Regions from separate parts of the Paenibacillus sp. FSL R7-0179 genome, predicted to be linked through region 1. Evidence: riboswitches for the same ligand, from Rfam matches in the RefSeq annotation. Region 1 holds a riboswitch; each other region holds the start of a gene.
What was found. A riboswitch is a leader RNA that binds a small molecule or an ion and turns the genes downstream of it on or off. The one in region 1 is predicted to bind thiamine pyrophosphate.
Positions count from the first base shown of each region.

Region 2: it holds a riboswitch for thiamine pyrophosphate, as region 1 does, so the genes downstream of both, MKX63_RS22435 (thiamine phosphate synthase) here and MKX63_RS26365 (ABC transporter ATP-binding protein) in region 1, are expected to answer to the same signal.
Region 3: it holds a riboswitch for thiamine pyrophosphate, as region 1 does, so the genes downstream of both, thiC (phosphomethylpyrimidine synthase ThiC) here and MKX63_RS26365 (ABC transporter ATP-binding protein) in region 1, are expected to answer to the same signal.
Region 4: it holds a riboswitch for thiamine pyrophosphate, as region 1 does, so the genes downstream of both, MKX63_RS02230 (ABC transporter substrate-binding protein) here and MKX63_RS26365 (ABC transporter ATP-binding protein) in region 1, are expected to answer to the same signal.

Region 1 covers NZ_JBBOCC010000002.1:2,290,000-2,297,333, reverse strand. Annotated here, with positions in the region: gene MKX63_RS26390 (amino acid ABC transporter ATP-binding protein) at 218-967, opposite strand; gene MKX63_RS26385 (amino acid ABC transporter permease) at 986-1,654, opposite strand; gene MKX63_RS26380 (amino acid ABC transporter substrate-binding protein) at 1,654-2,508, opposite strand; gene MKX63_RS26375 (DHA2 family efflux MFS transporter permease subunit) at 2,672-4,192, opposite strand; gene MKX63_RS26370 (TetR/AcrR family transcriptional regulator) at 4,375-5,031, shown strand; TPP riboswitch at 5,098-5,200, shown strand; gene MKX63_RS26365 (ABC transporter ATP-binding protein) at 5,332-6,102, shown strand; gene MKX63_RS26360 (ABC transporter permease) at 6,083-6,859, shown strand; gene MKX63_RS26355 (ABC transporter substrate-binding protein) at 6,856-7,334, shown strand, end outside.
Region 2 covers NZ_JBBOCC010000002.1:1,375,940-1,383,273, reverse strand. Annotated here, with positions in the region: gene yfbR (5'-deoxynucleotidase) at 1-266, shown strand, start outside; gene thiH (2-iminoacetate synthase ThiH) at 843-1,970, opposite strand; gene MKX63_RS22445 (thiazole synthase) at 1,994-2,758, opposite strand; gene thiS (sulfur carrier protein ThiS) at 2,789-2,992, opposite strand; gene MKX63_RS22435 (thiamine phosphate synthase) at 2,989-3,654, opposite strand; TPP riboswitch at 3,780-3,882, opposite strand; gene MKX63_RS22430 (hypothetical protein) at 3,939-4,475, opposite strand; gene MKX63_RS22425 (SDR family oxidoreductase) at 4,623-5,495, opposite strand; gene MKX63_RS22420 (hypothetical protein) at 5,786-5,956, shown strand; gene MKX63_RS22415 (GNAT family N-acetyltransferase) at 5,953-6,480, shown strand; gene MKX63_RS22410 (S-layer homology domain-containing protein) at 6,619-7,334, opposite strand, start outside.
Region 3 covers NZ_JBBOCC010000001.1:846,591-853,924, forward strand. Annotated here, with positions in the region: gene rapZ (RNase adapter RapZ) at 1-136, opposite strand, end outside; gene MKX63_RS03530 (ROK family glucokinase) at 182-1,132, opposite strand; gene MKX63_RS03535 (DUF438 domain-containing protein) at 1,305-2,567, opposite strand; gene MKX63_RS03540 (DUF1858 domain-containing protein) at 2,582-2,809, opposite strand; gene thiC (phosphomethylpyrimidine synthase ThiC) at 2,972-4,672, opposite strand; TPP riboswitch at 4,824-4,930, opposite strand; gene trxB (thioredoxin-disulfide reductase) at 4,980-5,933, opposite strand; gene MKX63_RS03555 (tetratricopeptide repeat protein) at 5,983-7,334, opposite strand, start outside.
Region 4 covers NZ_JBBOCC010000001.1:528,521-535,854, reverse strand. Annotated here, with positions in the region: gene MKX63_RS02240 (ABC transporter permease) at 1-688, opposite strand, end outside; gene MKX63_RS02235 (thiamine-binding protein) at 685-978, opposite strand; gene MKX63_RS02230 (ABC transporter substrate-binding protein) at 1,031-2,104, opposite strand; TPP riboswitch at 2,255-2,365, opposite strand; gene MKX63_RS02225 (hypothetical protein) at 2,437-3,888, opposite strand; gene MKX63_RS02220 (hypothetical protein) at 3,937-4,062, opposite strand; gene MKX63_RS02215 (pyridoxamine 5'-phosphate oxidase family protein) at 4,220-4,639, shown strand; gene MKX63_RS02210 (EAL domain-containing protein) at 4,789-5,823, shown strand; gene MKX63_RS02205 (response regulator transcription factor) at 5,923-6,597, shown strand; gene MKX63_RS02200 (sensor histidine kinase) at 6,594-7,334, shown strand, end outside.

The DNA of each region.
Region 1 (7,334 bases):
GCTGCGGGTACAATGTGTGCTGTTTTCCACATACATTCAGACCAAATGCCTGCTGCGGGCACAATGTATGCTGTTTTTGACATACATTAGGTCCATATGCCTGCTTGCGAGAACAATGTATGCTGTTTTTAATACACATTGGTTCATGTACCGTTGTATCAGCCAATGCAACCGGTTGTATGCATACCTTCAGCTTGAGCAACGTTCAGAAACAAAGTCACTCTTCCCCGCTCAAGCGGTTCAAGAATTGCAGGGCACGCGGGTTCTTCGTCTGCTCCAGAACCTCCCGGGGGGTGCCCTGCTCCAGAATAATTCCGTTATCCATCAGGATAATCTGGTCGGCCACATCGGCCGCGAATTTCATCTCATGGGTGACGATGACCATCGTCATTCCTTCCCGGGCCAGCTGCTTGATGACCTTCAGCACCTCGCCGACCAGCTCAGGGTCAAGCGCCGAGGTCGGCTCATCGAATAACAGCACCTCCGGCTCCACAGCCATGGCGCGGGCGATCGCTACACGCTGCTGCTGGCCCCCGGACAGCTGATGCGGATACGCATCTGCCTTGTCTGCCAGACCCACCTTGTCCAGCAGGGCCAGTGCCTTGCTGCGCGCTTCTTCCTTGGAACGCTTTTGCACCGTGACCTGGCCCTCCATGACATTGCCGACCGCCGTCATATGCGGGAACAGATTATACGACTGGAACACCATTCCTGTCTGCTGGCGCAGGGAGAGTACGGTACGCTGTGGAATTATGGCGCCTGGGGTGAAATCCAGCTTAATCATGTTCAGCGTAAGACTGCCCTTGTCGGGGGTCTCCAGCAGGTTGAAGCAGCGCAGCAGTGTGGTTTTGCCGGAGCCGGAAGGTCCGATAATGACCATTACCTGGCCGTGTGGAACGGTAAGATCTACCCCTTTTAACACCGCAAGCGGGCCAAAGGACTTATGTAAACCGCGTATTTCAATCATGCGTGTGCCTCCTTAACCTTAACTGGCCGAATACCGGTCCAGCCGCTTCTCCAAGTAATTCTGCAGCGCCGACAATACGGAACAGAACAGCAGATAGAACAGCGCTGCTTCGCAATACAACAGCAGGGGTTCATAAGATGTCGCCACAATCTGCTGGGCTTTTCTGAATATCTCAACATAGGTAATACTGGCCGCAAGCGAGGTATCCTTAACCAGGCTAATAAAAGAATTCGATAACGGCGGAACCGACACGCGGGCAGCTTGAGGCAAGATCACCCGGCGCAGAGCCTGCTTCCGGCTCATCCCCACAGAGAACGCGGCTTCCCATTGGCCTTTGTGGATAGACAGAATAGCAGCCCGGACAATCTCCGAGGAATAAGCCCCGACACTGAGCGTGAACCCGATCACAGCAGCGATAAACGGATCAAGCACAATCCCGGCGGCGGGCAGTCCATAGAAAATAATAAACAGCTGTACCAGCAGCGGCGTTCCCCGGATCACCCAGACATAGAAACGCGCGATCAGCCTCGGAAGCCTCCAGGAGGACAGCCGGGCAAGTGCAGTAACCACCGCCAGCAGCAGACCCAGAATAAAGGATGCTACCGCAAGTGGAAGGGTAAAAGCCACCCCGGCTTTGAACAGAGGCAGCAGTGAATCGAGAAATATTTGTATTTGGCGGTCATCCATCATTTCGATACGTCAGCGCCGAAGTATTTTTCAGAGATTTTAAGGTAGGTTCCGTCGTTCTTCATAGCGGTCAGCGCTTCATTCACTGCCTGCACCAGCTCGTCGTTCCCTTTCAGGAAAACTGCAGCACTATGCGAGCCTTCGGCAATCTCATCCACCTTCTTGATCTTGACACCGGGCTTCTGCTTCTTCAGGTCGAGGTAGGACAAGCCGTCATTGACGGTAGCATCGATCCGGCCGGAGGTCAGCAGATCAATCGCCTGATTGAAGCCCTCGGTGGATACGATCTCGGCACCGTTGTCTGTGGCGATTTTGCCGAGGTTGCTGGTGAGCGACTGGCCGGCTTTTTTACCCCTCAGATCAGCGAAGGTCTTGATATCCTGATTATCTTCAGGAACGATCAGCACAGCCTTGGAGACAATATACGGATCGGAGAAATCATATTTCACTTTACGCTCATCGGTAATGGAGACTTCATTGAAGATCACATCGAAGCGCTTCGCATCCATCCCGGCAAAAATTCCGTCCCACTGTGTCTCAATGAACTCCGGCTTCACACCCAAACGCTTGGTCACTTCCTCGGCAATCTCGACATCGAAGCCCGTCAGCTTGCCGTCCGCATCATGGAAGGTGAACGGTGCGTAGGTTCCTTCTGTTCCGATGCGCAGCTTGCCGCTGGCTTTGACGGCCTCCAGACTATTCTGCTGCCCGGAAGCTGCGCCCTCTGTAGCCGCTGCCGTAGGTTCAGCCCCGGTATTGCCGCCCGTTGCTGTCTTGTCATTATTGTTGCTTCCGCAAGCCGCAGCCGTGACTATGGTCAGGAGCAGCATAATAGTCAGACTAAGTTTTTTCATTCGATGAATCCCCTCTCGTATCTTCTTTATAGACACCGTATATTGATTTCCCATAGCTTAGCTTGCCCCAAATTCTGCTCCTGCAACACAAAAAGCGACCCTCCCGGAAAAGGAGAATCGCTGCTCTATGGACAACATAAGCTCTGCTTCTATATGGGTATTACTATACGTGCATGATTTCTGGCGTTGCCTTCTCCTTAGAACGTTCTGTTCCAGAATGGCGGCCCCGGCGCAGCAGCAGTCCAAGGACCGCACCGCCAAGCGCGACAAACATCATAATGTGGAACGTGTCCGCGAAGCCCTGCGATAATACGGTTTGCTTAGCCAGCAGCAACGCTTGCTGTGAAGCGCCTGCGGAACTTTTCCCGGCAGCCGCCGCCGCTTCCTGCATCTCTATGCCACGCGCCGTTGTTCTTGCGGTCAGAATGGTAACCAGCGTCGAAACGGCCAGCGAAGTAATTACCTGCTGCATCGAGTTCGTCAGCGAGGTTACCCGGTTCACCAGGTGGCTAGGCGCCTTGTTGAGCAGATGCGTGTTCATCGGCATCATCATCATCCCCATGCCCGCCCCGCACATGATCAGCGGAAGGATCAGGTCCCGGCTCTGCGTGGTAAGGTCTACATGCGAATACTGGAATAACGCCCCGGAGACCAGACTAAGGCCGCAGACCACGAGCCAGCGCACACCGATCCGGTCGAACAGTATCCCGGCAATCGGCATCATCAGCCCGGAAGCGATCGCTTGCGGCAGCAGCGTCAGACCGGTATCAAATGCACCGAAGCCGCGGGCCTGTTGCAGAAATTGCGGGAGCAGGAATAACGCGCCGTATAAGCCGAACTGGGCGATCCACTGCACGATGATTCCTGTCGTGAAATCTACGGACTTCAGAATCCGCAGCTCCAGCAGCGGTGTCTTGGAGCGCAGCTCTGCGATGACAAAAGCGATCAGCGCCACAGCGCCCAGCAGCAGCCCGATCAGCGTTTTCTCGGAGGTCCAGCTCTGGGCGCCCTGGCTAACCCCGTAGGTTAACGAAGCAAAGGCCAGCGGACCCAGAACCATACCGAACTTATCCATGCCGGGCACGCTGTTCTTCGCCGCATTCGGCAGCTTGCGCAGTCCAATCAGCACCGCAATGATGCCAATTGGAATATTAATGAGAAAGATCCAGCGCCAGGAATGGTATTCAACCAGCCAGCCCGACAATACCGGACCAATAGCCGGTGCGAACAGAACGGGAATGCCCATAATGCCCATGACTACGCCAACCTTACTTTTGGGAGCAAGTCTGTACACATAGGCCATCCCGACAGGGAGCACACAGCCGCCGCCAAGTCCCTGAATGACCCGGAACACAATCAGCCATTCGGCGCTGCTTGGTGTAGCGCACAGAATCGAGCCTACCGTGAACACAATGACCGCCGTCAGGAAGACTGTCTTGGCTCCGAACCGGTCAGACAGCCAGCCTGACAACGGGATAACGGAAGCCTGAGCCAGCATATAACCCGTAACTACCCACTGCAGCGTATGCAGATCCGTCTTGAAATCCACTACCAGCCTGGACAAGGCTACATTCATTGCCGTACTGTCCAGCACAACCATAAATACGCCTGCAATAATGGCCAGCAGCGGAACCAGAATGCTGGACAGCCGGAAATCGGCTTCCTGCTTCAAGGTCTGATCCATGTCTCTTCTCCTCCTAAAGCTGTCCGCGTTCTACATTGACCTGCGGGCAGATTGTTCTATATAATGAGTGAACGGACAACTGTCCGTAATTGCAATTCATAGTCTACGGACAATTGTCCGTTGTGTCAATTCTTTTATTTGTTTTTCTGTAAATCACTGATTCATTTCTGAAAGGGGTCCTCATGAACAAGCCAGACACCGATGCTGCACAGCTCCCTCCGTCAGCTCCGCAAGCCATAGAATCCTCCCCGCCGGAGTCCGCCGATCCTTATGTACAGCGGATTCTTGAAGCTGCCCGCCAGTTATTCACCGAGAGCGGACTTGAGGCGGTCAGCATGTACAGCATTGCCAAGCGGGCAGGTATAGGGCAAGGCTCCCTGTACCGCCGTTTCACGGACAAGGGTGAGATCTGTTCTGCCCTGCTGAAGGGCAGCGCAGATCAATTCCTGTCCAGTCTGGAGCAGCAGGTCGCTGCCAGTGCCGGTGAAGCTCCGGCGCTAGCTCAGCTGCAGAGCAGCATTGAGCAGATTGCCGATTTCATTGAGCAATATGCCGAGCTGCTGAATATGATCAAAGCCGAGTTCACCGGCAAGAAGCAGCTGACCCAGTTTGAGCATCCTTTTTTCCAGCGGCTGGGGGTGATGATAACAGAGCTGCTGCAGCGTGCTGCGGCGGGCGGTGAGATTATTGACATTGATCCGGCCTTTGCGGCTACGGCCTTAATCTCTGTCCTCAGTCCCGATCTGTACCTGTATGAGCAGAAGCGGCACCACTCCTCCAAGCTCGACATCTCCAGGGGCATCGTCGCTTTGTTCGTGACCGGACTGGCAAAACGCTGACCGCCTGCTCTTTACAAGAGGGGAATTTGTGGTATATTAAGTAGCAATTACGAATTTAATAGCAGCATTATTCACTAGGGGAGTCGGCCGACTGAGACGGAGCTTAAGCTCCGGACCCTTTGAACCTGATCTGGATCATACCAGCGGAGGGAAGTGGAGCAGAATGTATCAGTGGTTCCCGTCACAGGGCCGCAGCTGACTGTACCTTCCGCCCCATTCATTGCCTCCGGGAATGAATGGGGCTTTTTGGTGTTCAGCGCAGTAAATATTTCAATCCGAGGAGGCTTCATACATAGTCTTATGATCAACATTAGCAATCTGTCCTATGCCTTCGGGACCGGTTCATCCCGGACCCCCGTCTTCTCAGGGCTATCCATGAATGTGCAGCGCGGCGAATTCATATCTGTCGTAGGCGGAAGCGGATGCGGCAAAAGCACCTTGTTCAAAATCATCGCCGGTCTGCTGGAGCCCGGCAGCGGCAGGATTATGCTGAACGGAGCCGAGTCCGCTGCAGCAGCGAAGAGACTGGGCAGTGTCGCCTACATGCCGCAGCAGGATCTCCTCCTACCCTGGCGGACCGTAATGGACAATTGTCTGCTGCCCTGGGAGCTCAAGCGCAGCCGTCCCAAAGCAGCCGCTATGGCCGAGATCCGCACCCTGCTGCAGCGCTTCGGCCTTGACGGGACCGAAGGAGCTTATCCGCAGGAGTTGTCCGGCGGAATGCGCCAACGTGTGGCTGTCCTCCGCACCGTGGCGGCCGGGAATGACCTGCTGCTGCTGGATGAGCCGTTCGGGGCGCTTGATGCCATTACGAAGCGCTCGCTGCAGCGCTGGCTGCTGGAGTTATGGGCGGAGCTGGACAAGACAGTGCTGTTCATCACCCATGATCTGGAGGAGGCGCTCCTGCTTAGTGACAGAATCTATCTAATGACTGGCCGGGAGGGCAGCGGTATGCAGGAATTCTCAACCGCCCTCCCCCGTCCGCGCCATCACAGTCTGAACTATGAACCGCAGTTCGCCGCCCTGCGCCAGGAATTGGAGCTGAAGCTATATGAGAACCGCCGCCCCTAGAAGATTGCTCCAGCATTACGCTCCGGCTGTCCTTCTCGCTCTGCTGACGCTTGCGGTATGGGAGACTGTAGCCCGCCTGGGGCTGGTTCCTCCCTTCATCCTTCCGGCTCCGTCCGCCATCTGCAAGGCCTTACTGGAGGAACGCCGCTTGTTATTCGGGGTGCATCTGCCTGCTACACTGCTGGAGGTACTCACAGGCTTCGCATTGTCGGTGATTTGCGGCAGCCTGCTGGGAACCGCCATGCACCTGTTCAGTCCGCTGGCCAAGGCGCTGTATCCGCTGCTGATTATCAGCCAGACGGTTCCGCTGATCGCCCTCTCGCCCCTGTTCATCATGTGGTTCGGCTACACCTTATGGAGCAAGGTCGCCGTTGTCTTCCTGACCGCTTTCTTTCCGGTGGTCATTGGCACCTATGATGGCTTGTCCAAGAATACAGACGCCTACCGGGAGCTGCTGCTGACGTACGGCGCGAACCGCTGGCAGATTCTAAGGAAGGTGGGCGTTCCGCTGGCTTTGCCTTCTTTTTTCTCCGGGCTAAAGCTGTCGGCAGTGTACTGTGTGATTGGCGCAACGATCGGGGAATGGCTTGGGGGCAGCGAAGGGCTGGGCTATTTCAGCCGCAGAATGGCCGGGAATCTCCAGACCGCCAAGATGTTCGCTGCTGTTGTCTTGTTATCTATACTCGGTATCCTGCTGTTTCTGGCAGTCGCCGCGCTGGAGAAGTTTATTCTGAAGAAAAGAGGACGTTATTCATGACTACTATCCGCTATACCCGTTATCTGTACCATGCAATCTCAAGGCCAGCCATGCTGCTGTCCGCTCTGCTGCTCTGTATGCTGCCTGTCCTGGCAGGCTGCGCCAATACGAATAGTCCGGCGGCCTCCGGCTCTCCGGCTGTTACTACCGCCACCTCTGGGGCAGGGGCTGAGGCTAAAGATGGAGCCCATAAACTTACGATTATGCTCGACTGGTACCCCAATGCTGTTCACTCTTTTTTGTACGCGGCAGAGGCTGAAGGTTATTTCGCTGCGGAAGGTCTGGAGGTTGAGATTCAGATGCCGGCCGATACCAATGATGCACTGAAGCTGGTGGCGGCGGGAAAGGTGGATCTGGCACTCAGCTATCAGCCGCAGGTATTGATGGCACGTGGCGAGCAGATTCCGGTCAAGTCGATCGCTGCGCTGGTGCGCCACCCGCTGAATCATCTCATGGTAGCCGCAGACAGCGGCAT
Region 2 (7,334 bases), 910 kb from region 1:
GCTCCGAGGATGCCGGACTGCTCCGCTACGTCAAAGCAGCGGATGTGCTTGACGCTTACCTGAAATGCGTCTGGGAGGTCGCCGCAGGCAACCGCGAATTCGCCGCCGCCCGGGAGCAGACCGCTGCGAAGCTGCATGTGCTGGAGATGCCGGAGATGGAGTATTTCCTTGAACACATGGCTCCGGGCTTCGAGATGTCGCTAGACGAGCTGTCTTCCAGCGCGAATCAGGGGCAGTCTGCCGGAGAGTCTGAATCTATAGAGTAATTAGAGTATGGCATTCGCATAGCGTTGGCTCCTAGCGTTGACTGGAACACTAATATCTGAACAATGCGAATACCCTATGCCACTCTTAAGTAGCAGCACATTTCTCCATCCGACTGCTTTCTGAATGCATCCGGTATCAGCCCTGAGGAGCGCACATCCAGCCCACGCGCATTCGTGCAGGAAATTGTGTTCTGTTTTTCGCTTACATTTGGTCCATCAGCCTTCGCGCTAGCGATTGTATTCGGTTTTCCGCATATATCCGGCCCACGCGCAGCCCAGAACGCTTATACAATGCAAATAACCCGCCTCATGGCGGGTTATTTGCAAACGGGCAGGTTAAGTCAGGCACGATTATTCTGGTCAATATAAGTTGATTGAATTAGTCTGATTAAGTTCAGTTGATTTAGTCAGTCTGGTCAACTTAGATTCATTAGTATGTCTGGTCAGTTTAACTTGATTTGGTTAATCTGTTCAAGTAGATTCGATTAATCTGTTCAGTTTTAATTCATCCGGTCAGCCTGATCAGGTTAAGTTACATCCAGTTTGGTCACATGAAACTAAGCCAAACCAGCTTGCCTACCTCAAGCCAAGCGGCTCGGACAGGATATCCCAGTCCTTGAATACCGGCTGGAGTCCTTGCGAGCGCAGCATTTCGACTATCTCGTTCACGCTGCGGTTGTCTGAGATTTCAAACTGCGGCGTTCCCCCTTCCAGGGAATGCCCGCCCACTTCGGTGGATACCCCGGCGGACATCTTCGTGATGCCGAGCTGGACCAGATGGTCGCGCAGAGCGGCAGGCTCGCGCGTGGACAGCGAGATCCCGGAGCGCGGCAGGAACAGGCGGTACGCCAGGATGATCTGCACCAGTGCCCGGTCGGTAACATCGCTTGCGGGGTTGAATTCGCCTAAGTAAGGCCGGAATCTGGGAATCGACAGCCCGATTTCGCATTCCGGGTACTTGTCCTGCAGATACCTCGCATGCAGCGCTGTGGCCAGCGCCTCCTGCCGCCATTCATACATGCCGAGCAGGGCCCCGATATTTACTGAACGAAAGCCCGCTTGACAGCCCCGCTCGGGAGCATCCAGACGGTTGCGGTAGACGCGTTTGGGTCCTTTTACATGCAGCGCACGGTAAGTCTCCTGGTGGTAGACCTCCTGATAGAGCGTCAGACCGTCCACGCCTGCTTCCCGGAGCTCAGCATATTCGGCTGTCGAGAGCGGATTCACTTCAATGCTGACAGAGGAAAAATAGCGGCGTAGTACATTCACGCAGTCCCTCACATAACCAGCCGGACTGTCCCTACGGGATTCTCCGGTCAGAATCAGAATGTGGCGCAGCCCCGTGGCTGCGATGATCTCTGCTTCCCGGGCGACCTGTTCCAGCGTCAGTTTTTTGCGCGGAAAATCATAGATAGAACTGAAGCTGCAATACGTGCAGTGATTCACGCAAAAATCAGCCAGATACATAGGTGTGAACAACTGCATCACATGGCCGAAATGCGTACGCGTTAAACGGTGCGCCTTCTGTGCCATCTCCTCCAGATAAGGCTCCGCTGCCGGTGACAGCAGGGCCATCAGCCCCTCTTCATCGACTTGCTCTGCACGAAGCGCGCGCTTCACATCCTCTGCCGTATACCGGCTCCATAGCGTCCCGTAAGGAAGCTGCTCCAGCCGGGTCATCGTCTCATAAAAGCTCATAACCATTCCTCTCCTCCCTATTCCATCTGTCAGGCCAAGAACCCGGTCAACGGTGAAGAGGCTGCCGCCGTCTCTTCTACAGGCCCCAGTCCGGCAAGATAAGCCTTGCGCCCTGCGGATACCGCAGCGCGGAAGGCTTCTGCCATCAGCAGCGGATCTGAGGCGGTGGCAATCGCTGTATTAAGCAGGACTGCTGCCGCTCCCATCTCCATCGCCTCGGCCGCCTCGGACGGTCTGCCGATTCCGGCATCCACGATCACCGGCAGATCCGTCTCGGAGATCAGAATCCGGATCAGCTCCTTGGTCTGCAGCCCGCGGTTGGACCCGATCGGTGCCCCCAGCGGCATCACGGCCGCAGCCCCCGCTGCCTTCAGGCGCAGGGCGGCGGACAGATCAGGACTCATGTACGGAAGCACCACGAAGCCATCTGCTGCAAGGATCTCAGTCGCCCGGATGGTCTCCATATTATCCGGCAGCAAGTATTTCTGGTCGTTGATGACCTCAATCTTCACCCAGTTCCCCAGCCCCGCCGATCTCGCCAGCCGGGCAATCCGTACCGCCTCTTCTGCGGTGCGCGCACCTGAGGTATTGGGCAGCAAGGTCATATGGGAAGGAATATGGCTGACAATATTGTCACTGCTCTCCGGGTCTACCCGGCGCAGGGCAACGGTAATAACCTGTGAGCCTGATCGCGTAATGACCTCGGGAATGAGGGTGTTACGGCTGTATTTTCCGGTGCCAATGAATAGTCTACTGGTTAGAGTCACGCCGCCAATCATCAATGGATCTTGCATCTTAACGCCTCCTGGGATAAGTCTTTGTGTTTAGCCTCCGCCTACAAAATGAACCAGCTCCACCCGGTCCCCCTCGCTAAGCAGTGTCTCTCCATAAACCTCTCTGCCGGCAAGTTCACCGTTCAGCTCGACAATTACCAGCTTACCGGCCCACTCGGGCCGGGCCAGCAGATCCTCCAGTGTCCGGCAGCTCTCCCCGATCCTTTGTCTCTTCCCGTTAACGGTCACATTCATGCCTGTTCACCTCCTGCTGTGCCCTGTGCTTGAGTCATATCCAGCGTTTCGGCCTGCTCTGCCGCCCTGTGAACCGCTTCCCTGTAGGCCAAGGCCGCTGCCACCGGATCTGGGGCTCCGCAGATCCCCGACATGACCGCAATGCCAGCCGCCCCCCCAGCCAGCACCGCTCCGGCATTGCCCGGGGTAATCCCGCCGAGCGCAATCAGCGGTATGCGGCTCCAGCGGACAGCCTCGGCCAGCTGCGCAAGTCCCCGCGCCTGCTGTCCGGGCTTGCAGGCCGTAGGGAATACATGCCCGTAGAGGCAGAAGTCTGCTCCCTGCCTTCCAGCTTCCGCCGCCTCTTCCTGCGAGTGGACCGATCTGCCGATCCGCAGGCCCGGTGCAAGGCCGCGCACTGCGGCTGGCGGGAGGCTATGCCAGGCTAACTGTACACCGCCTGCCCCGGCGGCCAGGGCAACATCGATCCTATCATTAATGACCAGCTTCGATGGCGGTACTCCGGCCTGAAGCATCTGCTGCGCCGCCGCCAGCAATTCGCGGGCGGACATGGCTTTTTCGCGGAGATGGATATAATCCACCATAGAATGTACCGCAACGGCCCATTCCGCCAGCGCTTCAGGCATTAGCCGCCCATCCGAAACCGCATGAATCTTGTACAATCCCTTCCCCTCCCGTCTGTTCCAGCTCATTCTAAACCGCGCGCCAACACAAAAAAGACCACTCCCATAAGGAAGCAGTCTGGAATATAAGCAGGAATACCGGGATGAGCCGTGTACCCCGCTGCAATATTCGTTCTCCACTTCCCTACGCTGGTATAAACCAGATCAGGTTCAAAGGGTCCGGACAACTACGCCCGTCTCAGCCTTGCGGCACCCCTAGTGATCGTTCATATGCGGTTGTTTCGTCTTGCTTGTTGTATATTAGCATATAATTCCTGTTAGAGCTATTCTTTCGTAGATTTTACTTCAATTACAAAAACCACAGATGAACTCCCTTCTGAAAATTTACCATCCTCGGTTGTCCAGAATGCTGATATGCCGTAGTAATAAACGCCTTGTTCTTTTGGAGCATTAAAAGAGCCGTTCTTCAATGGAATTTGCACTTCTTTATCATCGACAAATTGCTGAACGTTTACCTCATCGGGTGCCGGTTTATAAGTAAAAGCAACATCGATCTTCCCCCCAGAGGCTATAACAGTGGGAGTAACCCCCTGTACCATGGATTGTCCTCCTGTATAATCCGCACATCCTAAATTCCCCCAGCAATAGCTGCCTTGGGTAACTGGAATTTGGGTTTTACCGGAAGTAACAAGGGGTAGCGGCGGCGATTCCTGTGTAATTCTAATCCCAATGCTTTTTGCATATCCTTCCAACCTTGTATTTGCCACAAGTCTCCCTGCAAAAGGAGTCAAATAAATGAACACTACCAGAAAAACAAAAATCCCCGCTGCCGATAGAATGAATCCTTTTTTTCTAAGCATCCCAATCCCCTTTTCATATCCAATTATCTAAATAGACGGAAATATATTGTAATAGTTACAAGCGCAGAAAAAAAGCCTGCCGGCAAGCGGTTAGGCTTTTTTAAAATAGAATTTATATGTTGCACACAAATCTGCATCCAGCACCCATCAGCCGTTGACAACCTCGCCGCCGTTCACATGCATCACCTGTCCGCTCACATAGGAGGAATCGTCCGAGGCCAGGTATACATAAGCCGGTGCCAGCTCTTCAGGCTGTCCCGGGCGCTTCATCGGCTGGGTGCCGCCGAACTCACTGACCTTCTTCGCGTCAAAGGTTGACGGAATCAGCGGGGTCCAGATCGGTCCGGGCGCTACCGCGTTCACGCGGATGCCCTTATCGGCCAGATTCATCGACAGCGAACGGGTGAAGCTGAGAATCGCTCCCTTGGTGGACGAATAGTCCAGCAGCTGCGGGCTGCCGCGATACGCCGTGATGGAAGTGGTGTTAATGATCGTAGCGCCTTTTTTAAGATGAGGCATGGCTGCCTTGGTCAGATAGAACATGGAGAAAATATTCGTCCGGAACGTGCGCTCCAGCTGCTCCGCTGTGATGTCCTCAATATGGTCCTGCGGATGCTGTTCCGCCGCATTGTTGATTAGGATGTCAAGCTTGCCGAGTCCTTCAACCGTTTGACGAATCAAGCTCTGACAGAAGCATTCGTCCCCGATGTCCCCGGCGATCAGAATACACTTTCTGCCCTCCTGCTCCACCTGGCGCTTGGTCTCTTCCGCATCCTCATGCTCGTTCAAGTAGGAGATCACCACATCCGCGCCCTCCTTGGCAAAATGAACGGCAACCGCACGCCCGATCCCGCTGTCGCCTCCGGTAATAAGCGCGGCCTTGCCCAGCAGCTTGCCTGCGGCCTTGTACGCCGGGGTCTCAAACTCCGGGAGCGGGTTCATCTCACTCTCAATTCCGGGGCGCTGATCCTGTACCTGCGGGGGCAGGGTTTTGACAGGTTGTTTGTTAGTGTCTGGCATAATCCATTCTCCTTTCGCTGTCCACAGTAATGTTGATTGATCATGTTAGCATGGCTTAAGGTCTGGTGTTTATGCATCAGGCAGTGTGCCTGCTTGGCTGTACGTTATGTTACTTACCACACTTGGCAGCCGCCCAAACAGCTAATCTTCATTCACCGGCACCTCTAGCGGGACGTTAGTACAGTATGCAACGAACGTTTCCAAAGAGAATATTATCTATATCCGCTAAGGGGAAAGCCCTATACTTGGTGAGGAACGACAACTACCTTAACGGAGGGGACGCTTCTATCATGGGAAATGAGCGCTTCTTGCTGGTGAACGGAACGGTAATCGATGGAACCGGACGGCCGCCGCTGCATCATACAAGCATCGGGATTGTTAATGGCCGCTTCGGCACCATAACACAGCATAGTGACATCTGTAGGATCGAAATCATACTAACAGGAGGTTTTGCAAAATGAACGCAAGAATTTCACTCTCTCCGGTCACCCCGGACGATATCGATTTCATCACAACGCTTGAAACCAACGCCTCACTCTGGCCCTTCGAGGATATGATTCCAACCGACAAGGAGGCAGTCCGGAAGACCGTGGCGGAACGAATCCATAGCGACTGGTACAAACAATTCGTGATCCGGCTCGCCTCCCCGGAGGCAACCCCTGCAGGTGAAGTGCATTTGCACTGGTATGTAAAAGAGCGCGAGAGCTGGGAGCTGGGCTACAGCCTTTTCCCTGAATACCGGGGGCAAGGCTACTGCACCGAAGCGGCTCAGCTGGCCTTGAAGCTTGCTTTTAAAGAATGGAGGGCCCACAGAGTCGTGGCTATGTGCAATGAATACAATACCTCATCCATCAAGGTACTGGACAGGTTAGGCATGGTCCGCGAGGGCGTATTCCGGGAAGAAATACACTGGAACAACCAGTGGGTCAACCAATACTTCTATGCAATACTGGACCGGGAGTACCTGGGGCATAACGGGATATAGAACCAGACTGGGGAGAGATGCTGAGACCTTATGCTACACTTAAGGAGCATCATCATGCTAAATATATTCGGTTTGTCGCATACATTCTTCTATGCTCCGCATGACGCCCTTTAGAAGAGCAACTTTTCATTCAGGATTCTATTCATCTTCTTTCACAATTACATCCAGAACTCTGCCTGTTCCCGTAACCTTCGTTGACGTATTCAGAATAGCCTGAGTAACCGTTGTGCCTTCATCCAGCTCCATCTTAAGTCCTGATGCAGAGGCAGCGGTCTTGACCGTGCGTATGGAGCCTTTTTGCAGGTGGAGGTTGGGTCCATCGGCTTCAACGTTCACGTCTCCGAAATTGCCCTTAAGCATCACTGCGAGCCCGGCTGCAGGGCCGGATGGCAGATCAATATCTGTGAACCCGGCACCGGTACCCTCATCCTCCTCCAGAATCACATTAGATTGTACCGACACCGCCTTCACCCATGTTGCACCTTCGGTTACCAGGCGGGCAGTTCCACTCTTCTTCTGCACAATCACTTGGTTCAGGGTTGTGTTCTTGAGCTGCACTAAGGGATCTCCGCTTCCCTGTATGATGACCTTCCCTAACACTTCAACACTGTCCAAGTCCACCTCTCCGTTGCCAATTCCTTCCAAGACCAGGTCTCCAAATATCTTAAGATTCTGCAGCAGCACATCATAGCCGGATACGGTGACATTGTTATAGTATTTGATGGCTCCCGGCTCAAAGCTTCCGAGCCCCTCAGAACGGCTGATAGTTACACTCTGCAAGCCGCCGCTTGTGACGTTGTAGTAATCCAGCAGTGCAATCGCTTCGGCCCGGGTCATCGCTTGTTTTGGAGCAA
Region 3 (7,334 bases), on a different contig from region 1:
CAGGCGGAAGATTATCGACGCAGAAGAATCCCAGATCCTCCAGGCTCTGCACGGCAATCGTCTTGCCCGCACCCGACATGCCTGTAATGATAATCAGGGTGGCATGGGCGGGCAGGGTTTGCTCGAGGTCGGTCATTACAGCATCCCTCCCTATGTTTAGTATATGAATAATTCCGGTCTTTTAAGAACGCAGGAGCAGACCTGCCGCACCAATAATACCGGCGTCATTGCCAAGTGCTGCAGGTACAATCGTAACACCGGTTTGCAGTGGGGCAGGTGCCAGCTTAGCGAACACCCGGCGGACTTCATCGAACAGGATGTCGCCTGCCTTGGAGACCCCGCCCCCGACGATGAATACTTCAGGGTTCAGCACCGCAGCAACGGAAGCCATCGATTTGCCCAGATAGAAGGCTGCCCGGTTCACAATCCGCAGCGCAACCTCATCGCCAGTCTTGGCGGCATCGAATACTTCCTTCGCAGCGATTTTTTCAACGGTGGACAAGGAGGTCCGATCTCCGCGTGCTACAGCATCGTTCGCCATACGGATAATGCCTGTCGCTGAGGAAACGGTTTCCAAACAGCCCATGTTCCCGCAGCCGCACTGGATCGCTTCCAGATCAGGCACTACGGAGATATGTCCCAGCTCACCGGCCAGGCCGGCAAAGCCCTGATACACTTTACCATTAATAATAATACCGCCGCCGACACCCGTACCGAGCGTATAGCAGACACAGTTCTCAATACCGCGGCCTGCCCCGCTCCAGGCTTCACCCAGTGCTGCCACGTTGGCATCATTGTCTATTTTGACTGGCTTGTTCAGACGACCCTCCAGAATGGAGCGGATCGGCACATCTCTAAATCCTATGTTAGGCGCAAGGATGATGATTCCTTCACGAATATTCGTAAATCCGGCCAGTCCCGCACCTACACCAGCCAGTTGGTCCCAGGAATACGGAGAGTCCTCCACAATCTGGCGTACATACTTCTCGATATTATCGATGACAGCATCGACGCCATCCGCAGTCCCTGTCGGACCTTCGTAAGTGTGCAGCAGGCTTCCCTCGGCATTACAGATTCCAACCTTAATCGTGGTACCACCTAAATCCACGCCAACGTAGATATGTTCAGACATGTAACAAGCCACCTTTTTCTATGCTAAAATAGTTAATCCTACGTACCCACTATAATAGAAGCCTCCCCTGCGGTCAAGGAAAGGCGATACACCCGGGTCACGGCGTAGCAAAAAGACTCTCAGGCGCCGCTGCTCGCGTGAAAGTCCAAATGTTTCTTCTATAATAAATATGCTATTCCGACAAAATTCGCTTCTGGCCCTCAAGGGCACGGATCGGTGCGATATTCTGGGTGAATTCCAGCGTCCCCATATAACGGCCGTCTGCATCCCGCACGGCGAAATAACGGATATAGATGAATTTATCCTTAATGTTAATCCAGAAATCCTCGGCATCCTTCACTCCAGCCTTGAAGTCCGCCAGCAGCTTCTCAACAACATGCACGCTTTGCGGCGGATGGCAGTTCTGCACGGTGCGGCCGATGACAGCCTTCGTCCGGGCGAAGATCCGTTCCTTGCCATGCGAGAAATAGCGGACGACATCGTTCTCATCGATAAAGGTGAGATCCACCGGCAGATGATTCATCAGCGTCTCCAGCTGGTGGAGCGACAGCAGTCCGGTCTCGAACCGGATGAAGCCCTGCGGAGACAGGCCTTCCCCTTCTCCCGCCGGAACATCGGCGCCCTCTGGCTCCGCTGCACGTTCCGGTATCCATTCCCGTTCAGGCGCAGTCAGGCAGAAGCCGATTTCATCGCTTTCACGGGCAATTTTGACCCACTCATCCTCAGTCAGCTTATCCAGCGCCATCGGGAGCAGAATATTCTCTTCCTTGAAGATCATCTCATTGACTTCCTTAATAATCTCTTCAAGTGCGGCTATAATTTGCCCGCTGTCCCCGTTATAGGCGCTAAGCGCCTTCTTGGCTTCCTTGATCATATTGCGGATTCCGTCATCGACTCCCCACATTACCTTCGTAGGACCGTAAATGCCGTACTTCTCCAGGTAAGGGAACAGGAGATTCTCCTTGCGGCTGTAATGCTTGTCGAGATCGAGCAGCAGACTCAGGTCCTCCAGCAGCTTGAAAATAATCTCATCGCTCGCGTTTTTCTTGAATTTATCCGCATGCAGCTCCAGCCGGAAGTTGACCAGACGCTCGATTTCGCGGTTCTCCAGCTTGAACGTATGCACGGGATGACCTGGCTGCTCCTCGGGCTTAGAAGAACGGTGAATCTGTTCAATCGAGCCTTTGAAAATAGCCGTATGCACGGAGCAGAGGCGCTGTACTTCCTCTACCGGAATGCCTTCCTCGGTCATCAGGGAGTGCTCCATGGCGGAGATTTCCTCCACCGTAACATCGCCTACCGCCTCTTCAAAACGCGCCTTAACCTCCTCCACGCTTTTGCCTGCATGCAGCTCCTTGATGATCTCTTTCAGCATAGCCTGGCGGCGCGTCTGTTCCGGAATATCGACCTCGCGGTTATTAATCAGTTCGCTCATCGTAATCTCCCCTTCTATTCTATAATCTCGAAACCATGCCGCTGAAAGGCCAGCCGAACGGTTTCCAGCTCTATTTTCTTTAATTTCATTCCTTTGGACAGGGTCATGAATCGTCCTGCAGTCTGCAGCATTCCAGGCTTCGCAATATCACGAAAACCCAGCTCCACCATAATCTCAACAATTTCCGGGTGCCTGGTTACCAGTTCAAAGACCGATTCATCCAGCTTCAACGCTTTGCTCATCCTTTTGCACACCTCACTAATGAGAATTCTTCTCAACTTCAGCTTAGCATAGGGTACAGGGGTGGATTGTGATTGTAATCACTAACTACAAAAAGACTATCCCCGCATGCTATTTAGGTTGGGGGATAGCCTGAGAATGTTATGATTCCGCTGTATTAGCAGCTAAGTTACAGTGATTTGCTCCACCCTATGGGAATTACGGATATCATGCGAAATCCGCATGCTGCAGAATTTAGGACCGCACATCGAGCAGAAATGCGCCTGCTTGGCCCCCTCCGCCGGAAGGGTCTCGTCATGATACGCAAGCGCCCTTTCCGGGTCGAGGGAGAGATGGAACTGGTCGCGCCAGCGGAACTCGAACCGCGCCTTGGACAGGGCATCGTCCCGGTCCTGCGCTCCCGGATGTCCCTTGGCGAGGTCTGCGGCATGTGCAGCAATTTTGTAGGTAATGACCCCTTCGCGCACATCATTCTTGTCAGGCAGGCCTAAATGCTCCTTAGGGGTAACGTAGCATAGCATCGCCGTTCCGAGCCCCCCGATCATCGCTGCTCCGATGGCCGAAGTGATGTGATCATAGCCGGGTGCAATATCCGTAGTCAGCGGCCCAAGCGTATAGAAAGGAGCTTCCCGGCAAATCTCAAGCTGCTTGTCCATATTCTCCTTAATCTTGTGCAGCGGCACATGCCCCGGACCTTCGACCATGACCTGAACATCGTGCTTCCAGGCTAGCAGCGTCAGCTCTCCAAGCGTCTCCAGCTCGGCAAACTGAGCTTCGTCATTGGCATCGGCAATAGAGCCGGGACGCAGGCCATCCCCAAGGGAGAAGGCCACATCATACGTCTTCATAATCTCACATATATCTTCGAAGTGTGTGTACAGAAAGTTCTCCTGCTGATGAGCCAGGCACCAGGCGGCCATAATTGATCCGCCCCGGGACACGATGCCGGTCATTCTCCGGGCAGTGAGCGGAATATAGCGCCGCAGCACCCCGGCATGAATGGTGAAGTAATCCACCCCCTGCTCCGCCTGTTCAATCAGCGTGTCACGGTAGAGCTCCCAGGTTAAGTCCTCGGCTATGCCGTTCACCTTCTCCAGCGCCTGGTATAGGGGCACTGTACCAACCGGCACAGGAGAATTGCGGATAATCCACTCCCGGGTAGTATGGATCTTGGAGCCGGTGGAGAGATCCATAATGGTGTCAGCCCCCCAGCGGGTCGCCCAGCGCATCTTCTCCACTTCCTCTTCTATAGAAGAAGTGACCGCCGAATTTCCGATATTCGCATTGATCTTCACCAGGAAGTTACGTCCGATAATCATCGGCTCACTCTCCGGGTGATTGATATTGGCCGGGATAATGGCGCGGCCCGCAGCCACTTCATCCCTTACGAACTCCGGCCGGATATTCTCCCGGATCGCAATATACTCCATTTCCGGCGTGATGATCCCTTGCCTTGCATAATGCAGCTGGGTCACATTACAGCCTGTATAGGCCCGCCGGGGATTCCTGCTCAGTCCTGGACAAGCTTCGGCGGCAGTCCCTTCTCTGCGGATTCCATTATCCTCCGGCCGGACCGCCCTTCCGGTATATTCCTCCGAATCACCGCGCTCCGTGATCCAGCTTGAACGGTGCGGCGGCAGCCCCCTCCTAATATCTGTCTCCTCTGCGGCATCCGTATAAATACCGCTTGTGTCATAGACACGCAGCGGAGCATTCTCCTCTTCTCCGGCAACGCCTTCGGTTCTGCTAAGGCTGATCTCCCGCATCGCAACCCGGATATCCGGGCGTGAGCCCTCCACATACACTTTACGGCTTGCGGGGAATCCGGACAGATCCACCTCTTCGTTCTTACCCGTTCCTGTCATTTCAATCTCCTCCTCTTCGTTCTGTACAATCATCAGATAAGAGGTTACGCAGCAGATTGAGCTGAAGAATCTATAGATTCTTACAAATCAAAAAGCCGCTCCACCTGGAGCGGCTTTATTAAAGGAACAGCCAAATAAGACTGTATTCAAAAAAGGTCCGACTCCACTTTCCTACGCTGGTATAATCCAGATCAGGTTCAAGGGTCCGGAAATTCAATTTTCCCGTCTCAGCCTATTCAGGCTCCCCTAGTGGGTATCTTATCTAATTAAATACATTTTACCTGTGCGGGTAATTCTTGTAAACCCGTTATTTGTCCAGCGATTCGCTCCAGTCGTGCACCATCGTGCCTTCCAGGAACTTCTCGGCATCCATGGCGGCCATACAGCCGGTTCCCGCTGCCGATATCGCTTGACGGTAACGGGTATCCTGCACATCGCCGCAGGCGAATACACCCGGAATGTTAGTCTCGGTGGTACCCGGGTTCACCACGATATAGCCATTAGCATCCGTGTTAATCTGCCCGCCCAAGAAAGCTGTGTTAGGGGTGTGTCCAATGGCTACGAACACACCGTCTGCCTCTACCAGCTCTGTCTGACCTGTCTCATTATTAAGCACTGTAAGGCCCTTCACTCCGGTCTCTCCTACTGTTACCTCAACAGGTGTGCGGTTCAAGGCCCAGGCTACCTTGCTGTTGTCACGGGCCCTGTCCTGCATGATCTTCGAGGCACGCAGCTCAGGACGGCGGTGAACCAGCGTTACGCTGGACGCAAAGCGGGTCAGGAAGCTGGCTTCCTCCATGGCGGAGTCTCCGCCGCCGACGACGACAATCTTTTTATTACGGAAAAAGAAGCCGTCACAGGTCGCACAGGTGCTGACCCCGCGTCCCACATTCTCCTGCTCGCCCGGGATGCCCAGATATCTTGCAGAGGCTCCGGTTGAGATAATAACCGATTCTGCCTCCAGTACACCCATCCCGTCCACGGTTACCTTGAACGGACGCTGTGAGAAGTCCACCGACTCCACCCAGCCGTTCTTGAATTCAGCGCCGAAGCGTTCCGCCTGCTTGCGCATATTGTCCATCAGGTCCGGACCCAGAATCCCTTCAGGGAAGCCTGGAAAGTTCTCCACTTCTGTCGTCGTTGTCAGCTGTCCTCCCGGCTGCAAGCCTTCAATTACCAGCGGGCTCAGATTCGCACGCGCCAGATAAATCGCGGCAGTCAGCCCGGCCGGGCCTGTTCCGATTACAATCGTTTTGTACATTACATTGGCCTCCTTACAAGTAGGTGTGTGTCTTAGAACAAAAGTAGCTTCAAATACGGGTAGTGGACGGCGAGAAGCCGCCGGTTCCGGGCAGTATCCCCTTGGGTCCGGGAGCAGCCGCAGGCTCCTGCTCTTCGCCGGGCGAACCGCCGGCTTCATTCAGGTTCTCCCCGATCAGCCGCTGAAGGCTGAATAACGCCGCCTCCTGCAGTCGGTCCTCCTGCAGCGGCTCCTGCTCCAGAACCCCGCGCAGCACCTCGGACATCTCTTCGTCCTCAATCCAGCGGAGCGCCTCGGTCACCTGAAGCTTCGTAGCGGAATCGCCGTAGCGCAGTGCCCAGAAGAACGAGGCCCGCAGCAGCGGATTATTCCGCACTTCTTCAGTGAACCTGCCCGTATTCCCCTTCCACTGCTTAAGCTGCTCCTGGAAGGGCAGCTGATAATTATAGCTGACAGAAGGCATAGGGTGTCCTTCTGCCCGGGCCTGCTGGAGCTGGGACAGGAAGAACGCCGGGACAGCGGAAGCAGGGTCCAGCTTGGCTGCCTGTCTCCAGCAGCGCAGCGCCTCATCATGTCTTCCGCTATTGCATGCCGCTGCCGCGCAGTAATGATACAGGCCGGCGTCTGCGGCGACCTCCTCGTCCTTCAGCAGACGGCGGAAATGGCTGTAAGCAGCGGTATGCCGGCCCAGGATACCCATAGTTGTAGCCATTTTGAATACATGCTCCTGATGGAACGGCACCGTTGCTTCAAGCGTCCCCAGCAGCGTCTCAAGCTGCTCCTTGTCCCCTGCATACTGCAGGAAGATGGCCATATTGCACAGAGCATGCAGATTGCCGGGGTCCTGCTTCAATACCTCGTTGAGACATTCCTTCGCCTTGGCGAACCGGCCCATATAGAAATGGGCGAGTGCCAAATTATTGTGCGCAGCCAAAAAATCCGGGGTGCCCGCAGTGATCTCCTCCAGCAGCTCTACAGCCTGAGGAAACTTGCCCTCCTCCAGCAGACTGCGCGCCCGGTCATGCTCTACGACTCCCTCACGGCTGCGGATACGCACCAGCGGAGCAGGCCGGTTCAGCTCATATTGCAGCAGCTCCATCAGTTCTTCGGATTCGGTCATGAACTCGCCGTTAGCATCCTCTTCCAAGTAAGTGACCAGCGAACGCTCCGCCTCTTCAAAGCTTTCCATATTAGCGAAGTTATTAGCCATGTAGAAATGGCATTCCGTCATAGCGGGGTCGATCTTCTCCAGAACATGGATAAGAATCTCGTTAGATGCGGTATAATTGCCCATCTCAGATAATATACCCGCCATATTGCAATGATTCACCGGATTGTCCGGCTCATATTCAACAGCTTTGCGAAAATTTCTTAATGCCTTATCATATTGAAAGCGGTCCA
Region 4 (7,334 bases), on a different contig from region 1:
TTAGCAGCACGATGATGGCGATGGCCACGAACATCCGGTCCGCACGGTAAGAGGACTTCTGCAGCAGCATATAATAGCCGATCCCTCTGTCGGCGCCGATCCATTCGGCCACCACTGCGCCCATCACCGCATAGGTGGCGGAGATTTTGAGCCCGGAGAACAGGGAGGGCAGGGAGCCGGGAAGCTCCAGCCGGGTGAAGATCTGCCACTTGCCCGCACCGGCCATCTTCATATAATTCAGCATCACCCGGTCGCTTTGGGCTAGCCCGCCCATGGCTGCAACAGCTACGGGGAAGAAGCAGACAAGGGTGATCAGGATAATTTTGGGCAGCAGACCGAAGCCGAACCAGATAATCAGCAGCGGGGCAAGCGCAATGGAGGGCACATTCTGGCTGAGGATCAGCAGCGGATAGATCGCCCGCTTGACCCAGGGCAGCAGGTGCAGCAGCAAGGCGGTGAGCAGGCCGATGCCTGTGCCGACCGGGAAGCCGATCAGGGTCAGCCGCAGCGTGGCGGCGGTGTGCTCCCAGATCCCTGAGGCGTTGTTCTTCGACTCACGCGCGATATCCGCGGGGCTGGGCAGCTGGTAAGCCGGGATGTGAAACAGCATGACCGAGAGCTGCCATATCCCGACAAAAAAGAGGACCGCCACAAAGGGCGGCCACACTAGCTTCCAGGTGCTTCTCACGGCCGGTATTTCTCGGTCAGCTTGTCCATGCTGATGCCGACCGGATTATGGGCAATCTTGATCTGTGAGATGACACTCGGACTGCCGGAAGCGACCAGCGCCTCATGCATGTCACGGACGATATCCAGCAGCTCGGACAGCTCGCCTTCCATCGTGGTCTCCAGCGGATTCACCTGATGCTTCACGCCTGACTTCTGAATGACCTCAATGGCCTTGTCCACATAAGGGATGGAATCCTCGTTGTTCGGTGTCTTGGGAATTACTTGAATGCTCAGCAATGTATTAGCCATGATGAATCCTTCCTCTCCAAATTAAGTATAAGATTCCCGCCATGCGGGTTCATTATGATTCCGGCAAAAATTCATTCGTAAACGTACTCTCCGCATCCAGCGGTTTATCCAGCAGCTTCAGGCCGTACATCCAGTCGGCGTAATTCTTCCAGATCTCAAGCTTCTGCTCCCCCCAGCGCGGGGCGTCGTCTTTGTATTTCGGGCTAAGCCATTTCTGGCTGGCCAGCACCAGCTTGGGATCAAGGTCTGGTACAGCGTCCGACAGGACCGTCGCAGCTTCTTCCGGGTTATCGATAGCGTACTGATAGCCCTTCGACGTAGCCTTCAGGAAGGCCTTCACCACTTCAGGATGCTCGGCGATCTCCTTCTCGCTGGTCGTCAGCACCGGGGTGTAGTAATCCAGCTGCGGAGCGTAATCCTTCAGATACAGCATATCCAGCGGCTCCCCGCGCAGCTCGGCCTCCACACCGGTCCAGGCATAGAAGATCCAGGCGAAGTCAATATCCCGCTTCACGGCTGTGAAAAAGTCCGCTTCGCCGATATTCACCAGCTTCACCTTGGAGACATCCCCGCCTTCGGGGTCCATGATCGCTTTCATGGCAGCCTGCTCCGCAGGGGAGCCCCAGCCTCCGTACGTTTTGCCTTCGAAATCCTTCGGCGTCTTAATATTGCGGTCCTTCGGAGCCGCGAACCCGGAGGTATTATGCTGAATGATGGCAGCAATCGACACCAGCGGCACATCCTGCAGACGGGCCAGAGTCAGGGCTTCCTGGGCGCTGATACCGAACTGGGCTTCGCCGGAAGTGACCATCGTATCGGACCCGGCAGCGCCGGGCTGTACAATCTGTACGTCGAGACCTTCCTCTGCGTAATAACCCAGCTCCTTGGCAGCATACAGGCCTGTATGATTGGTGTTTGGCGTCCAGTCCAGGGCAATCTTAACCTGGGTTAGCGCCTTAGGTGCATCCGTGGGTGCGGCTGCGGCTGCATCAGGTGCAGCTGTGCTGTTTCCTGCAGCAGGTGCGCTGGCCCCCGCATTGCCGCTGTTGTTCCCGCCGCCACATCCTGCTACGGTAAGCAGCAGCATGGAGCTGAGCAGGAGTAGTGCTGTTTTTTTGACTCCCATTTCTCTTTCTCTCTCCTTCCAGCAACCCCTGGTCTTCAGAGCTTACAGAAACCGTATTCCTGTACATCCTTAGAATCAAAAAAGCGTCCCGAAGATCGGGACGCCAGTGACTTGCGTGAGGGGACTTCAGCTTCAGTACCGCTTAGGGGCACTGTGCCGAATGAAGATTCCTACGCTGGCATTATCCAGATCAGGTATAAGGGTCAGTATCTTGTGGGATACAATCTCAGCCGGCCAATTCCAGCACCCCTGGTTCTATAAAGTTCACGGGTATTGCTATGTTCTTACGGTGTATTATAGACGGCAGTCCCGCCGTTGTCCACCCTCATATCTTAATCCCTCGTATAATGCCGCTTCTTGCGGCGGCTGCGGATGCCGTTCCAGATCTCTCTTACCGTTAGGCCGATACTGACGGTGATCCCCGAGAAGGTCAGGAACAGAGCCAGATACTCGAACGCGGAGTACTCCAGCATTTTGCTCCAGTCAATCTGTCCCTTCAGATCCTCGATCACCTGATTCATCCCGTAAATCCCGCTGATGACCGTGAACACGGTGAGCACCATCAGGAGCGTATCCCGCCGTTTGGCCTGGAATTTGTCCTGATACTGGAACAGGTCATTCAGCGTCATTTTCACCTCATCGAACAGGGCATCATTGCCATACACCTTACGCAGCTGAAAAAAAATCTCACGTCCCTGCGACTGCGAAATCAGCTCCAGGAAGTAGAATTTGGCCGAGAATTTGTTGATCAGGAAGATCAGATTCTCAATCTCGTCGTTATCGTGGTTGATGCGCAGCCGGGAGTGGAGGTTGGCGAGCTTCAGCAGCACGATTTTGTGGAAAATACTCAGCAGCATTCCGTAATAATACTCGCCGTACATCTGGCTGATCAGGCCTGCGGCAATCTCCGGCCTCGCCCGGCTCACGCAGCAGAAGGTCTGCTCATTGGTCATGTAGTAGGTGTCCGGCCCCCAGCGGCTATAGCAGTGCTCCCGGGTGTACTGCTTGATATAGTCCGGATCACTCGCACTCATATAGGGGCTGCCGTCGATGTTCAGACCGTCCACCTGGGAGGCCCGGTAGAGCAGCTCGACACTGATCTCTTCCTCGTCCTCCGGGAGATTAACGCCGTAGAAGGCCTGCACCAGCATCCGTTCATCGACGAAGAAGGGCAGGGTCTCGAAATAATTGCCGTTCGTCTCCGCAGGATCGAGATACGGCTCAAGCCCGGCTGCCAGATGCCTGAACACGAAATCCTCCACCCGGGCAAAAGACTTCTGATGACAATGAATGAAAGTATGCTCATCCTGAACACTTACATCCTCCAGATTGCGGAAGCGGTCGGCGAATTCCAGCACCATGCTGAAGGGGAGATTCTCCTCCTCAATAGCGACTCTTACCGTCAGGAAGCCCAGCTCGAACGGGCAGAGGAACACATCGGTCGACAGCACGCGGAAGGGAACCGTCTGGAAGGGCATTTGCAGCCCGCACAGCAGATCGTTAGCCCGGGAAAAGCGGCGGAAGGAATCCCTGTCCTTCTCACGCGGAAACAGGACATGGGCGGCAAACGGAAGATAGCTGCGCTCCATTTTCTCATGGGATACACAGTGATTCTCCCCGTAATAGGCATGTTCCAGTTCCTTGTTCTCCAGAAAAAAACGCGTAAATCCATCCTCCTGAAGGCTCTCAATCAGCTCTTGATCGACTTCCGCCTTAATTGAAAAGGGGAAAATGAATTGCAGTAAGGCGGTATGCAAAGTGGGCTCAGAATGCAGTTCAGCCATGTGTGGGTTCCATCCTTATTCACAGAATATGGACCTTGTAGTTTACATTTACCCTATTCTCCAAGCGGTCACGCTCAGCACGAATAACAGCGCGGCACAAGCGGCCGAAAGTCCCGAGGTCTGGGCGATCTGCAGATGATCCATGGACCAGCCGGTCCAGATTAGTTTTTTCAAGGATAAGACTCCTTATTAATCAATTTATGAACAGATGGCGGGATTCAGAATGAACGGGAAGGGTACACTATATTAGGCACAGGTTAATCATAAATCCAAACCGTGGACGTGAATATAAACTTATATTCACATGAATTTGAAGGGAGCTGTGACGTCAATGGACAACAAAGAGCTGGAGAAAACAATCATACAGGTGCTGGACGACAACAGGTTCGGTTCCTTCGGCACGATTGAGGCCGGTAACAAGCCTAAAGTGCGTTATATGGCAGTATTTCATGACGGGCTGTCCATCTATCTGGCAACTAACCGCAAGACTCATAAGGTAGAAGAGCTTCAGGATAATCCGAATGCTTGTCTCTTGCTCGGCTATGAACAGGGCGGCGGCAAGGATGTACTGGAGATCGAAGCAACGGTTGCTGTAACGAAGGACGACAGCTTGCGCTCTAAGGTATGGAATGAGTCCCTGGAGAAATGGTTCAAGGGGCCGGATGATCCCGATTATGTCATTCTTGAGCTGTCACCTTCACGGATTGAATATATGGGCAAGAACGGCGGGCATGGGGTATGGCAGTCTTAAGTATATAGTCCGGCAATCCGGGCCTCTTAGGAACCTTCAAGGTTCATAGGGGGCTCTTTCTGCTGCGGCTTTCCGCATTGTGCCTTGTGCCGGAGGAATCATGCTATAATGACCTCAGGTTATCGACATCATGAGGCGGAGGGATTGCCATGAACTGTGTTGATTGTGCTGACATCGACCCGATTGAGGATCAAGGGGAGCTGAAGCTCCGCCCCTGCTCCGATCCGCTGGCTGCTGCCATCCGAAATGCCGGTTATGAACTATATCAGACAAGCAAGACCTGTATCATTCCATATCATCGTAAGGAAGAGCTGTTGAAGCTTATAGAAATGCTGGTGGCAGCTAAGGACATAGCGGATTCCTTAGCGGTATGCGTTAAGAGTAAAGGTGCCCCTGAGGCCCCGGACCGGTGGCTGACCTTCGATCAGCTGAAGGTCCGCTTCGCTAATGAGAATCTGGTGTCCATCATTATGAGCCATGATTTCTGCAGCCACATGCAGCCGATTGTGAATTTCAGCGAGGAGATTGTCGGCTTTGAATTTCTGCTGCGCCCGCTGCCTCAGGGCAGTTATTTTCAGCCCTATGAGCTGTTTGAGATTGCCCGGCGGACAGGGTTTCACTCCTTCCTTGACCGGGCCGCCCGGATCTCGGCGATAGAGACCGGCAGTAAGCTGCTGCCCAAAGGCATCAAGCGGTTCATTAACTTCCTGCCCTCTTCTATTTATAATCCCAAGTATTGTCTTACGCATACTTTTGAGGCGATCCGGAGACTGGACCAGAATCCGGAGGATTATGTATTTGAGGTTGTGGAGACGGAGCAGATCAGCGATATTCCGCATCTTCGCGCCATCTTCGCCGAATACCGCCAGCAGGGGATGCGGGTTGCGCTGGATGATGTAGGCGCGGGCTATTCCACCGTTGAACTAATGTCCAGCCTCCAGCCCGATTATGTCAAGGTGGACCGCAGTCTGATCAGCTTCTGTGACCGGGATGAGGGGAAGCAGCGGATTCTTAGGGAGATTATCTCCAGGGCTGGAGAATTCGGTGCAAGCCTGCTGGCCGAAGGCATTGAACGCCGTGAGGAATTCCTGGTCTGCCGTGATCTGGGCATGGATCTGGGACAAGGCTATCTGTTCGGGCTGCCGGAGGATAAGCCGCCGGGACGGTTCGGAATTACAGCCTGAATAGCAAGGATGATTCTCCTCGAATAGCGGCAGTCTTGAGGTCTGCCGCTATTCGGGGATTTGTTGCGCCATTTGAAGCAAGAAAGGACGGTTAACAACGTGAGTGTGACCCTATTGTACGTAGAAGACGACCGGGAGATCGGCAGTGCCTTGGCGGCTGATCTGAGGGAAAGGGAATATGCTGTTCGCTGGCTGGAGAGCGGAGACGGGGCGCTTGAAGCCGCAGAGGGCTGCCAGCTTGCGATTCTGGATGTGATGCTGCCGGGGCTGGACGGCTTCACCGTCGGCCGGCGGCTGAAGCGGGCCTATCCGGAGCTGCCGGTACTGATGCTCTCGGCGCGCACCTCCATTGATGATAAGCTTCAGGGGCTGGACTTCGCGGATGATTACCTGACCAAGCCGTTTCATCCCGATGAGCTGGCGGCGAGAATCGAGGTTCTGCTGAGAAGAAGCGGCGCTGCCGCGCCCGCTCAGTTCACGCTTAAGCATCTGGTTGTCAGACCGGGAAGCAGTGTGGTCACGGAAGCTGCGACCGGACGGGAAATCATGCTTACCGGCAAGCAGTTTCAGATCTTCTCATATCTGCTGCGGCATCTGGGCCAGATTCTGACCAAGGAGCAGATCTATGAGGCGGTCTGGGGGGAGAGCTACATTGAAGGCGACAAGACGCTGATGGTACATATCCGTTATCTGCGTGAGAAGCTGGAGCTTGATCCGGCCGCGCCGGAGATTATTGAGACGGTCCGGGGGATCGGCTACAGGGTGAGAGGGTGAAAGGGGCGGGGCGTTTCAAGCTGCTGCACCGCTCGCTGCTTTTTCGTTATCTGCTCATTATCGTAGCTGCACTGCTGTTCGTGCCCGTTGTTATTCCGCTGACGATTGCCGTGTACAGCATCTTCGGGGGGATTACTCATACAAGTCCACCCAAGGCGTATGAGCAGTATTCGAGGATAGATAAGCTGGAGAGGATGTGGCATGAGGAAGCCCGCAAGCTCCTTGACCAGCCTCCTGAGGATATCAGCCGCCGGCTGTTGGCCTTAAGCGAAGCCTATCCGCTGTCGAGAATATTCTGGGTCGATCCTGCAGGGAGAACACAGCTGGTGACCGAGCCTTCAGGACCGCCGCTGCTCTTGACGGGAGAGGCTCCGGCTATTCCCGCCCAGTGGAGCGCCGCTGAAGCGGTATCCTTCATGAAGGACAGTGCGGCACTGAAGCCGCTGGCGATTGTCGCTTTTATAGGAGACCGGGCAGAGGCCGCAGAGGGCTTCATGGTGATGCAGCTGCCTGAGGATATTACGAAGAGCAAATATACCGCAGGGCTGGATAAATGGTATACGATTGCCATGCTGGTGTTCTTCCTGCTGTTCATTACCAGCTCCTGGTTCTTCTTCATCATGATCCGCAGAAGGCTGCTGCGGCTGCAGACCGCTATGGTGTTCACCGGGCAGGAGGGCTTGCCGCAGATTGTTCCGCCGGGGAAGCCGGATGAGATCGGGCATCTGGAGGAAGCC